2 linked regions of the Candidatus Chlorohelix allophototropha genome follow. The protein of the gene in region 2 interacts with the protein of the main gene of each other region in a pairwise test. Links are inferred from orthologs where the notes say so. Each region holds a gene or a part of one and is shown on either strand. Other genes may lie near its edges. The genes, in order: selB and serC.

Region 1 (6,409 bases), 2.7 Mb from region 2 along the record:
TGCAATTTTCTGTTTCCTTCCGCAATACCAGACATAGGACTGAGAGTTAGTACAGTGGTCTATCCCAAACAAAACTGAAATTTATATTAGCACGATAGCATGACCATGTCAACGCAAAAATTGTGTTTATAGCGTTGGGTTCAAGCGCGACTGAGATTTGCTCAAAACAAAAAGTAGGTTAATTTGAGCCGATTTTATAGTCAGTATTACACTTTCTCATAAATGTGGTTTAGCGAAGTTGCCATATGCTGAGCCTATCGAGAGTGCTATAGGAAATTTTACCAGCGCGAGAAAAATCAAGGCTATCTATGCTATTACGTGCTTGACCGAACTCACGTACCAATTGCCCGTTAGACATGTCCCATAGCTGTAAAGAAAAATTGTTGTTGGTTTGAGAACCGACACCAAACAACAGGAAACGGCTGTCAGGTGAAAATGTAGTGATATTAGAATTTGATGGATAGGAATTTAGCTTGTAGAGTTGCGCACCGTCTGATAAACGTCTCACTAAAATATACTGGTCTGTCCATTGGTTACCTTGATAACTGGAGGCAAACATTTTACCGTCCGGCGAGATAACCAAATTACTATTATTAATACTGGGCAGGCTCTTTTCAATTGTCCAATTCGATGTATTCCAAAATTGCAGTTGGTTACTGCTTATGAAAACCAGCAAACCATTAGGGGCAAAAGTAAAACCTCCATTTTTGGGAAATTCTCTAACCACTTGCCAGTCGGTTACATTCCAGACTTTAATCCCTGTTTCGTAATAACCTGCTGCCATCAAAGTGCCATCAGGTGAAAATTCTACGTTCTCAGCCGGCATATCCAGCTTTTTTAGCGGTGCGCCGTCACTTACCTGCCACAAACGTACGGTTTCCCTCGAACCGCTCGCCAGCATTTTCCCATCTGGTGAAAATGCTACTGTCCTGATCAGGTCAGTATGACCTTTCAATTCGCGTACAGTATTACCATTTTTTGTACTTAAAAGACTCAAGTAACCATTTTCAAGCCCGCCTGCCGCAAGCAATTGACTGTCCGGCGAAAACTTGAGAACATACATAGAAGTGTTAGTATTTATTTCCACAAGACAGCCGCTGTAACCAAAAAGCTTGTCCGACCACCCGCATGTATGTAGTCCCAGTCCGGTTAACCCTACTCCTATAAGGGATAGGGTAATCGCTATAATACCGAGGTGAAGCATTAAAGGGGTATCACGCAGGGGTAAGCTTTGGGCATCCGGGTCGGGAGCGCGAAATAACAGCGCCCGAACAGGCGGGTTATAACCGGGAAGTGGTTTTCTGGCAAAAAGGCATTGGGCAATACGCCATAATGGAAAAAAGTAAATAAAGGTAGCGCTCCACCAAATAAAAAAATCTATATGAGTATCTAAACTAAAGTAAAGATTGTTAATCAAAAAAGCACAAATACCAAGTAGCAAAAAGAGTACTATGTAAGAAAGAGTGTTCAGGAAATTGTTTCGACTAAAAGGGCGATATCGCGTGCTTGAAGAAGTCCACCCTGTGAGCAAGATAACTGTAATCGGGTAGCCCCACTGTTGCAGAATTTCCATAATCTTACTCTTTAATTTAGTTGCTTAAAATACTAAATAAACGCAATATAACTTTATGCTGTCAATATAAAATATTGATTAAACTAATTAGTCTGTAGTTCTAATCACAGGAGTTGAAAGGCTCTACCAGTAGAGGTCGTTATCTGAACCGCGCTTTTTACGGGGGGAGCGTTTGGATTGTCCTTTCTTGCGGGTGGATTTGTTCCAACCTGAATCTTCGCTATCGTCATCTTTTTTCGTGGAGTTTGAGGGAGAAACAGGGCGGCGTTTCATCATGCCAGGAGTTGCCCCGCTCAAGCCAACGGTTGAGCGCAAATCGCTATCACGGGTAATGACTCGAACTTGAGCAGATTGCGGGTGAGCAGCCACCATACGTTTGATTACATCGTCCGCCGACTCGCCCAATTTACTGTAGATAACGGTGATGCGCCCCTTCCGCTCAACCGTTTCGCGTTCTTTTCCATCGAGATGCCCATCAAATACAATCGTGATGCTGGTAGCTTTTTTAAGTCCGGCAGCGCTATTCACCCGCTTTATCACAGCCTCGCGAGCAAATTCCAGTCCCGCTTTCTGGTACAACGCCAGTTCAGGGTCAGTCTTCATCAGGTTGTAGCCGTCCACAAATACTATCATTTACGGCGTACCCGCTCATCACCCACACGTTGGGTTAGTTTAATTTCGTCCAGATGCTCCAACAAGCTTTGTACATATTTGCGACTGTTGCCAAACATATCGCGCACCTCCGCCAGTGTAATTTTACCCTGCTCGTCCAGACGTTTTAGAATCAGCGAAACCATAGTCTCATAAGCCTCATTGATAAAATATAGCGAGTCGGATACTTTTTTTATTCGCCCATCATCAACCAACGCGGCAACAATATTCAAGTCGGTGCCTAGCTCAGAAATACTTGGTGGTGAATAGGGGTTTTGTCGGAACGCTGCCAGCAGAGTATCTACTTGCTTTTGCTGCGCCGGGTTGAATTGCACTGCGAATCCGGGCAAACTCAAAGCCATTCCGCCACCACCCTTGCCTTCGCTCTCTATTAGTACTTGCTCTGAAAGTAAGCGTGCCAGCAACAGGTTAAAGATTTTGGGGCTGCCGATTGCCAGTTTGCTTTTCAGTTCTTCGCGCCCCATGCCGCGTTTGAGCGGAAACTGGGCGTGAAATTGGCGCAGCAACGCTACGCTTTTATCGGCGATTCTTTGCCACGCGGCAAGCCCGGTATAAAAAGCATCACCCAAAATCAGCGTGCTATTTTGCGCCACCAGTTGCTCCAATGCCTCTTGAAGGATTGGACTTGGCAATTTGGTAGCCTCTGACAAGGCTTTAAGGTCGCGAGGCAAGCCAGAATCGCTGTTGAGAGTTTGCAGCAACACTTCGGCGGGTGTGCCTTTCTCCAACGTTTGTAGAGTCTGGATTACCTGTGCCTGAAAACGCTTGTGTCGGCGTGGCTGCGGGTCAATCACGATACCACCGCCAACCGTTTGACTGGGTGAAGGAAGCCGTAGAATAAAACGATCATTTTTTGCCAGCGCCAACGGTTCGCTCAAACGCAATTGCAGCAAGCCCTCCTCACCGGGCAGGATTTTTTCTTTATCAAGAATGGTGATTCCGGCAGTAGCTTCCACCGCGCCACTGAAAAAATCAAAGCGGCTGTTCTGGGTAATTTCTACGGGCGAATCGGGTAGCAAGTGCAAGCGCACATCCACTAGGTCGGTGGCATGCAACCAACCCGGAACAGTCAATACCATGCCACGCTGTAGGTCGCTCACTTCTAATCCGGTCAGGTTCACCGCTACGCGATTACCGGGGGCGGCGATTTCAGCTTTGGTTTTGTGCATCTGCAAACCGCGCACCCGGCTTTTCAGGTTTCCCGGCATAAGCTCAACTTCTTGCCCTACTCGTAGGCTGCCTTCTATCAACGTTCCGGTAACTACCGTCCCGAAGCCTGTCACGCTGAAAACACGATCAATGGGTAGGCGAGGCTTGCCGATATCAGGACGAAGGGTAGTATTTTGCAAAATTTCTTCCAGTATCGCCACCAGTTCTTTAAGCCCCTGCCCGGTTCGCGCCGATACGGGTACGATAGGGGCGTTTGCCAGCACACTCCCGGCGAGTTTCGCTTTCACCTCGTCCGTTACCAGTTCAAGCCATTCCTCATCCACCATATCGCGCTTGGTCAATGCCACTAAACCGCGCTCAACTTGTAGCAGATTGAGGATAGCAAGGTGTTCTTCGGTTTGGGGCATAATACCTTCGTCAGCCGCAATCACTAAAAGCGCCGCATCAAAACCGCCCACCCCCGCCAGCATGTTCTTGATAAAGCGTTCATGACCCGGCACATCTACGATGCTAATTTCATTGCCACTCGGTAGCTTTAGCCAAGCAAAGCCCAAATCTATGGTCATTTCACGGCGTTTTTCCTCTTCCAGCCTGTCGGGGTCAATGCCCGTCAGCGCCTTAACCAGTGTGCTTTTGCCGTGATCTACATGTCCTGCCGTACCTACCACGTACACTTGCGCAATCCCCCTTTGCTTATAACACCCGAAAAGCTTAACGCAAATTGGCTTTCCGGGCAAACCATTATACCCCTAACCTTGCCGTAACTTTTACGTATAGTATGAGACAAAAGGAGTCGAAGAAAAGCGCGCTTCTGCTATAATATACAAAGGTTTAAAAGTGAGCCAGCACTTGCTTAGGAGAAAAGGATTAGTTAGAAGTATGGAAATAAAAACGGCAAAAGAAATGGGTTTCTGCTTTGGGGTGCGTAAAGCGATAGAATTGGTGGAAAAAGAAGCCAAAACCCGCGTAAACGCTAATATCACCACCTACGGCGCAGTAGTACATAACCCGGTAGTGGTGGATAGGTTGCTGGAGTTGGGCGTAAAGTACACCGAGCGCGACATGCAGGAAATATCCGGTGGAACGATTGCCTTTACCGCGCATGGCGTTGCGCCCGAAGTTATCGAAGCAGCTCGCCAAAAAGGGCTGGAAGTGCTGGATGCTACTTGCCCGCTGGTTACGCTTATTCAACAATCCGCTATGGAAATGGTCAAGGAAGGCTATTTCGTTTTTGTTTACGGAGATCGCAACCATCCTGAAGTAATCAGCATTCTGGCTTGGGCTGGAAAAAATGCGCTTGCCACCAAAGATTTTAACGAGGTTAAAGACATACGCCCACCCAAGCGCATCGGCATCCTCTGCCAAAGTACCACCATCCTGAAAGAGTTTAAGGAATTTGTCTTAAAGGTGAATGAGCATTTTCTTGGCAAAACAAAGGAAATCAAGGTGCATAATACCATCTGCGCCCCAACCACTCGCCTGCAAAGCAACGCGGAAGAACTGTCGCAAGAATGCCAAGTCATGGTGGTAATCGGCGGCAAAAAGAGCGCTAATACCCAACATCTCGCCGACCTGTGCCACGAAAACGGCGCGATTACCTATAAAATCGAGCGTGCCGATGAAATAGACCCGGCGTGGTTTGAAGGGGTCGAAAGCGTGGGCGTAACTGCCGGAGCCAGCACCCCCGATGAAAGCATCGAAGAAGTGGTCGCTGCCTTACGGGCTATTGATTTGAAACAGCAAATGAACAGCAAAACTGCGGTATAAATCGGCTGAAATCAGGCGCTCCCAACGGCACTATAAACCGAGGGAGCGCCTTTTTAATTAGCGAAGAACTTTGAGAAATTCAAGCGTGCGGGGCAACACCAGTTCGGGGAACTCGCGCTGCGGGTAATGCCCTGAATCGTTCAATACTACCACCTGTGCTTGCTTGATTTCCTGCTGAACCAGTTTTGCTTCCGCTTCAGGCGATTTGAAGTCAGGGTCTTTACTACCGAAAAAAATCAAGGCAGGAACATTGATATTACCGATAATATCATCAATACGCTTCGCTCTAGTCATGCCCGCAATGCTTTTGAGCGCACCCGGCAAAGCTGTTTGTTCTTTTATATGCGCCAGATAGTTATCATCAACTTTGCGAGTCGGATAAAGCGATTTGAAATAAGATAGCCACAAGCCTTTGCCGATTCCCGGTGTACCGATAAGAGTAGCTACCAGCAAGGTCATCAGGCGCGGTCCGGTGTGCATAATCGGGTTGAACATTATCAGCCCTGCCACTCTTTCAGGATAATGCACCGCGAAATATCCCGCCGATGCACCCGATACTGAACATGCTACCAAAACCACTTTATCAATCTTTTCTGCGTCCAGAATAGCTTTTATATCGCTCGCCAGCGTGGGAATATCATGTTTTTTGAACTTCCCGCGCGATTTGCCCATCCCGCGCAGGTCGGTAGTTATCACCTGATAACCCTGTTCCACCAAGTCTGGCGCAAATTTTTCATATTCGCGGCGAGTATCACCCAGACTGGGAAGGCAAAGTACCGCCATTCCAGCGCCTGCAATATCATAGGAAAGCTCGCCACCCTCTATCTTGATGCTTTTTTCAAATACTCTATTCATGGTTTTCATCATATACTCCCTTTATAATTTGTATAATCACCGAACGTTCGGTCATTTATTAAATGAAAATATTACCCAGCTAATGGAACAGATTCGGAAAAAAGAATACCAAAACACATTTCCATTAATTGCCTGACCCGCTCTTCGAAAATAACATTACCGAAAGATTCCTGATCCACGACAGCCTTGCTAATCAAGCCCACCATCATACTCAACAGCGCAGCATCGGCGATATGGCGCACCGGGTAGCTCGTCCGCAACGCCTTGAGTAAATCCATCATCATGGTATATTCACTCGATGGTGTTTCACCGAGATAAGCGTATTCCCCGCTCATCAGCTTTTCCTGCTGCACCCTTAAGTACCGGAAAGCA
Region 2 (6,328 bases):
GGCGGCTGCTACCGACTCGCAAAATCTCAACTACCTGACGGATGACCATTTCAAGATCAACCCGTTCGAGTCGCAAATCAATACGCCCACTTTCGATATGAGCAAGACTAAGCATATCCTCAATCAAACCGGATAGACGTACACTTTCGCGATTTATCATTTCCAGCCACATGCGTTGGCGTTCGGGAGGAGCATCTTGAGTGAGTAACAATTCGCTGAAACCTTGAATTGCGCTGAGAGGTGTGCGCAACTCGTGCGATACCACTGCCATAAACTCGTTTTTAATCTGATCTGCCGGGGGTTCGTAGCGACCGTCTTGCAGCATCAAACCGCGCCCAAGCCAAGCCCCATCTTTATCGCGAACTGAAAACAGAACGAACCGAGCATGGGCATCTGCCATCGGTTCAGCCCCAACCGGAGTCGGCACCACTAATGAGACATCAAGAATAACTGGTTGTTCCGGGCGGGTGTTGAGTAACAGGTTATAAAGCTGTTTTGGTTCGCGCGCACGCAATAATATTTTTTCAAGCGCATTCTGGAAAGGCTGCCCGATTAATTGGCTGGCAGGATAACCCAGCATATCGCATGCCTTCAGATTGGTGAAAAGCACTTCATCAACCCGGTCTGCTACTAATAAGCCATCCGGAAACGACAACGCCATCGCCAATACTGCTTCAACACGTAGAGACTGCTCCGTCTTTTTATCAGACTCGTGCATGCCAATTTGCTCTCTTTCGTGAAGTTTTTTATCTATCATAAATCTAACCTTAGTATAACTGTTTTTTAAATATCTTAAAATAGAAAGGCACTCAGAAATTCATCAAATTGCTACAATAATTTTATTATTATAATAAAAAGGGCGTGTATTGGCAAAAACACACCCTGAAACTTATACAATTCTTTTTTATCTAGGTCTAATGGTATTCAGACAGCATTTACCGATAAGTAAAGCGCTGATTTTCAGAGATTGGAAATAATCTGCTCTTTAACACGGGCAGTATTGGCAGTACCTCCCAGATCAGGGGTTAACACTCCCTGTCGAATGGTTGCCGCCACGGCAGATTGCAAGCGTTGGGCAGCAGCATTTTCACCGATATGTTGCAGCATCATCACTGTTGCCAGCAATGTGGCAAACGGATTGGCTACGCCCTTACCCGCAATGTCGGGGGCGCTGCCGTGAACCGGTTCAAAGATTGCTCCGTGTTCACCGATGTTACCGCTGGCAGCTACGCCCAGACCGCCTACCAGTTCAGCCGCTTCATCCGATAGAATATCGCCGAACAGGTTAGTGGTAACAATAACTTCAAAGTTCTGCGGGTCTTTTATCAGGCGCATCGCCATTGTATCCACCAGCAGTTCCTGAACCTCAATCCCGTATTGTTCATCGTATTCTTTAGCTACGGCTAAGGCGGTTCGGCGGAAAAGACCATCGGTTAGCCGCAAAATGTTTGCTTTATGCACTACTGTCACTTTGCGTTTACCGGTGTGACGTGCCAGTTCGTAAGCGTAACGAACGATACGCTCACTACCTTTTTTAGTGATAAGACGTTTGGCGACGGCGTAATCTCCGAAATCTTCTTCCTGACCGATATATAAACCTTCGGTGTTTTCACGCACCACATAAAAATCCAACCCCTCTCGGTAATGCCCACCCGTCAAACCAAGTGAATGAACGGGGCGTAAGTTGGCATAAAGGTCGAGTTCACGGCGGAGAGTTACCACCGCACTGCGATAGTTCGGGATGTCGGGAGGAGTAGTAACTGCGCCGAAAATGGTAGCATCGGCAGCGCGGGCAGCGTCAATAGTCGTTTGTGGAATAGGGTCGCCCACCTCTTGAAAACAGGCGTAACCTGCCTTTGCCTCGCTAAAATTGAGGTCTAGCCCCATGTGTTGCAAAATAGCCACGGCGACATCGACTACTTCTGGTCCGATTCCATCGCCCTTGAGTATCAAAATGTTATGACTCATTGGTGGTTAACATGCTCCAAATTTAATTGATGGCTTTCTATACCGCCTCCAGCGCAAACTACCCAACTGGAGTTCCTCGCGAAAAGGACTCACCCGGCGGCTGTGTTATGATACCGCCGGATTAGTTAGCTTTAGCCGTTTTTAGCCTGAAAATCTTTCATAAAGGCTACCAGCGCTTCAACCCCTTCTTTAGGGAAAGCGTTATAAATCGAGGCGCGCAAGCCTCCCACCGAACGATGCCCTTTCAAGCCGTCCAGCCCGATAGCGGTAGATTCTTTAACAAATTTCTTCTCAAGCTCTTCGCTGGGTAATCGGAAAGTGACATTCATTAACGAGCGGCTAGTCAGTTGTGAGTGACCTCGATAGAACCCGCCGCTGGCATCAATCGCTGCGTATAATAAAGCCGCTTTTTCCTGATTGCGTCGCTCGATTTCGGGCAAGCCACCGATGCTCAATAGCCATTTCACCACCAAACCGTTCACATAAATTGCAAAAGCGGAAGGGGTATTAAACAGCGATTCTTTTTCTGCCATCAAGCGATAATCCAGCATTGAGGGCAGATTCTTTGGTACTCGCGCTAACAGGTCTTCGCGCACAATCACAAGGGTTGTCCCCGCGATACCGGCATTTTTCTGCGCACCACCGTAAAGCATTGCATATTTGGTGATATCAAGCGGGCGACTCAAAATATCCGAGGAAGCATCACACAGCAACGAAACGTCGCCTACTTCTGGTTCTACAAGGGATTGTGTTCCGTAGATAGTATTATTTGAAGTGAAATGTGCATAAGCATCTTGTGGGTCAATCTGAATTTCGTTCTGGGTAGGTACACGGGTAAAATTCTCGGATTCGGTGCTGGCAGCAACCCGCGCTTTGCCGAGTTTTAGCGCCTCTTTGTAAGCGGTTTGCGCCCAAACGCCGCTAATAATATAGGAGGCTTCTGCTCCGGCAGGCAAAAAATTCATAGGAATCATAGAAAATTGCAAGCTTGCGCCACCTTGCAAATACAACACCTTATAGTTAGCGGGGATATTCAGTAAGGTGCGCAAATCTGCTTCGGCAGTATGGATGATTCCCTCAAAAGGTGCGCTGCGATGGCTCATTTCCATTACAGACATACCTGCTCCGGGGTAGGAAAGCAGATCACGCTGAACTTGCTCCAACACTTCCAACGGCAATACCGCAGGACCTGCAGAAAAGTTATAGATGCGCTCAACCTTAGTTTCTTTTACGGTCTGTGTCATTTTTTTGACCTCATTTAGTAAAATAATAGCAAATTCCGGCTTTGCGACATTATAACACAGCGTTGGGTGTGGAATTTCTGGTAAGATTAGCGTTTTGTGATAATTTTCGCATAGTTTTTAAACTGCAAGTTTTGCAGCTACGATACCGCTAATATTATTCAGATTGTGCAGTGATTTTGTTTTATTTGAAAAATACAGGGGTTAGTTACCTTCGAGAAATTTTATTTGAATGGGGCTACCGTTAGGCAAGTCGCGGATTTGTCGTGCCAAATTAGCGCGTGATTTCATTCCTGCCACCATATTCTCGCTGTAAAAATTCGTAAGCTCGTACTTACCCCCCGCCACGAATGGAACTAGAGGTAAGATACGGTGGTCTGCCAGCAAACGTCCTTTTCTATTCTGCCATTCGTGTGCAAAGATATACCCGGTTTCATATTCGTAGTCACTGAGTAGCAAGCCCGCCCACTCTTCCAAGCTGGAAGATATTTGTACACTATCGCCCGTTTCGGGATTAAAACGCCAGACGTAGCCATCTTTTAAACCAAATTGCTCGCCGAAAGCATCCTGCGCGAAAAAAAGAAAGCCCTCTGCCATATCACTGTACTCACTTCGCCAGAGTGTTTCACTATTCCAACGTTGCAAGTTATAAGTGTGAAGGGTATTGCCCACCGGGAAAACATGTAGCGCACTTTCAAAGGCAAAAAAGCCGTTCTTTTGCAGACACAACCCGGCAAACTCGGCACTTAAAGTTCCGGCTTGCTGAGCAATATCTTCGGGGAAATCGATTAGATACGCGCCGAGCGGATCGCTTCCAAATTCGAGCAATTTTTGAAGATTATTTCCCATGTTGCGCCTCAGTTAATAATTTTGAACTGCCCATGAGAGCTAGTAAGCCTCACTCATAGCTCTCCCATGCCGTATGCTCAGGGATTACGTAACCTTGTAAGCGATAGAGCGAACCCGCGCCATCCACTTTTAAAGTCTCGCCGGAGATAAAGGCGGCGGCAGGCGAAAGCAAAAAGGTGACAGCGGCAGCAACTTCGCGCTCAGTACCCATTCGCCGCGCCGGAATATCGCGGGGCAGTTGCTGGATCAGCGTTTGCACCTCCGGGGGGTATTTCGACATGCCGCTGGAATTGATCAAGCCGGGCGCAACCGCATTGACGCGAATTGCATAGTGTGCCCATTCCAGCGCCAGCGTTTGCGTCAGGTTCACCACACCCGCCCGCGCCGCCCCAGTGTGCGCCATATTGGGAAAGCCACGCCACATATCTGCCACAATATTGACGATTGCGCCACCGTGTTCTTTCATCCAAACGTGGTGTGCTGCCTTACACATAAAGAAAGTTCCGGTCAGGTTGGTTTCAATAACGGCGTTCCAACCTTTAACATTAATCGCTTCGGCAGGAGAAAGAAATTGCCCGCCTGCATTGTTCACCAGCGCATCCAAACGCCCGCACTTTTGCAGAGTCTGCGCGAACAATTGCTTAACCCGTTCTTCGTCACGAATATTGCATACAGCAGAGTGAGCTTTACCGCCATCCGCTTCAATTTCCGCTTTTACTGTATCCAATTTTTCTAAAGTGCGCCCGCAAATTATCACTGTCGCGCCTAATACTGCCAGTTCACGAGCAATCGAGCGTCCAATACCGCTACCACCGCCCGATACCAGTATTACCTGACCTTCGAAAAGCCCCTCGCGAAAAATTGAACGTAGCATCCCTTGCGCTATCTCCTCTTAGAAATACAGTTACCTTTGCAGTATAAGCTAATTCGACTTATTATATCCCCGTAATGGTCTAAGTGACACCACAGAACGGAGTAAACATTGGCACAAGTAGCGATAGCCGGAGCAGGAATGGGTGGTTTGGCAACCGCAATCAGATTGGCAGCAGCCGGGCACAAAGTTCAAATCTTTGAAAAAAACGAGCAAGTAGGCGGCAAGCTCAACTTGCTAGAAAAAGGCGGCTATCGCTGGGACACGGGTCCCTCACTGATCACCATGCCATTTGTATATGAAGACCTGTTCAGAGTAGCCGGACGTGATTTCAAAGACTATGTAGAACTTGTCCCGGTAGAACCTATCACGCGCTATTTCTACCCCGATGGAGCAATTTTTGATGCCAGCGATAGCCTCGCCACCATGACAGCCGCTATCGAAAAACTCAGCCCGCCGGATGTAGCGAACTATTATAAGTATATGGCTTACAGTCGCCGCCTATACGACCTAACCGCCGAGGTGTTCTTATTCAACGGCTTTAATAACTTGCGCGACCTGCGCCAGATGAGCCTGCCAAATACTTTCAAGATTGACCCCTTCCGCACGGTGCATCAAGCCAACACCGCTTTTTTCAAGGATAAGCGGTTGGTACAGCTTTTCGATCGCTACGCCACTTACAACGGTTCTTCACCCTATCGCGCGCCAGCCACCCTGAACGTAATACCCTTCGTGGAATTGGGGTTGGGTGGTTGGTATGTGCGGGGTGGCTTGTACAAGTTGGCACAGGCATATTTGAAACTAGCGCAGGAGTTAGGGGTAGAAGTGCGTACCGGGGCAAAGGTAGAGCATATCCTGACCTGTAAAGGCAAAGTGTCAGGGCTGCGCTTGGAAAGAGGCGAGGAAATAGCAGCAGAAGTGGTTATCTCCAATACGGATGTGAGCTACACTAACCGTCACTTGCTAGGGCAAAAACGCGAAGGCTGGCGCAAATACACCGGGATAGAGCCAAGTTGCAGCGGTTTTGTGTTATTTCTAGGATTAAAGCGGCAATATAAGCAATTGCGCCATCACAATATTTTGTTCAGCCGCGACTACCAGAATGAGTTCGCCGATATTTTCGAGCGCAAAGTACCCCCGCAAGACCCTACCATTTACATCTGCTGGACAGGGCACACCGACCCAGCACATGCCCCACCGGGTAGCAGCAACCTGTTCGTGCTGGTCAATGCTCCCTATTTATCGGAAAATTTTGAGTGGACTCCAACCGCTTCAAAAACTTATCGCGACTTGCTCATCCGCCGGATGCAAGAAGGTGGTTTAGAAGGGCTTGAAACAGCGATCGAGGTTGAGCAACTAATAACCCCGCACGACTTAGAACAGCACTATAACGCTACAC

Evidence for each region.
Region 1: the proteins of serC (region 2) and selB interact in binary tests that used the Escherichia coli proteins (3 or more experiments, as listed by UniProt). The link is inferred for Candidatus Chlorohelix allophototropha from one-to-one orthologs.

Annotation. Positions count from the first base shown.
Region 1 is NZ_CP128399.1:19,129-25,537, reverse strand. Bases 1,647-4,565 are described here. They hold selB (selenocysteine-specific translation elongation factor), read right to left. Parts: upstream 4,090-4,565; coding sequence 2,203-4,089; downstream 1,647-2,202. Other genes in these bases: ispH (4-hydroxy-3-methylbut-2-enyl diphosphate reductase), read left to right, coding at 4,295-4,565; OZ401_RS00110 (NYN domain-containing protein), read right to left, coding at 1,697-2,206. In the rest of the region: OZ401_RS00120 (hypothetical protein), read right to left, coding at 1-5; OZ401_RS00115 (WD40 repeat domain-containing protein), read right to left, coding at 230-1,573; more of ispH, read left to right, coding at 4,566-5,182; OZ401_RS00095 (alpha/beta fold hydrolase), read right to left, coding at 5,240-6,037; OZ401_RS00090 (TetR/AcrR family transcriptional regulator), read right to left, coding at 6,109-6,409. UniProt on the Escherichia coli protein: Translation factor necessary for the incorporation of selenocysteine into proteins. It probably replaces EF-Tu for the insertion of selenocysteine directed by the UGA codon. SelB binds GTP and GDP.
Region 2 is NZ_CP128399.1:2,745,559-2,751,886, forward strand. The notes cover bases 1,157-3,994. They hold serC (3-phosphoserine/phosphohydroxythreonine transaminase), read right to left. Parts: upstream 3,213-3,994; coding sequence 2,100-3,212; downstream 1,157-2,099. Other genes in these bases: OZ401_RS12020 (isocitrate/isopropylmalate dehydrogenase family protein), read right to left, coding at 1,157-1,968; OZ401_RS12030 (SMI1/KNR4 family protein), read right to left, coding at 3,414-3,994. Outside these bases: OZ401_RS12015 (ATP-binding protein), read right to left, coding at 1-757; more of OZ401_RS12020, read right to left, coding at 961-1,156; more of OZ401_RS12030, read right to left, coding at 3,995-4,058; OZ401_RS12035 (SDR family oxidoreductase), read right to left, coding at 4,108-4,932; OZ401_RS12040 (phytoene desaturase family protein), read left to right, coding at 5,041-6,328. UniProt on the Escherichia coli protein: Catalyzes the reversible conversion of 3-phosphohydroxypyruvate to phosphoserine and of 3-hydroxy-2-oxo-4-phosphonooxybutanoate to phosphohydroxythreonine. Is involved in both pyridoxine and serine biosynthesis.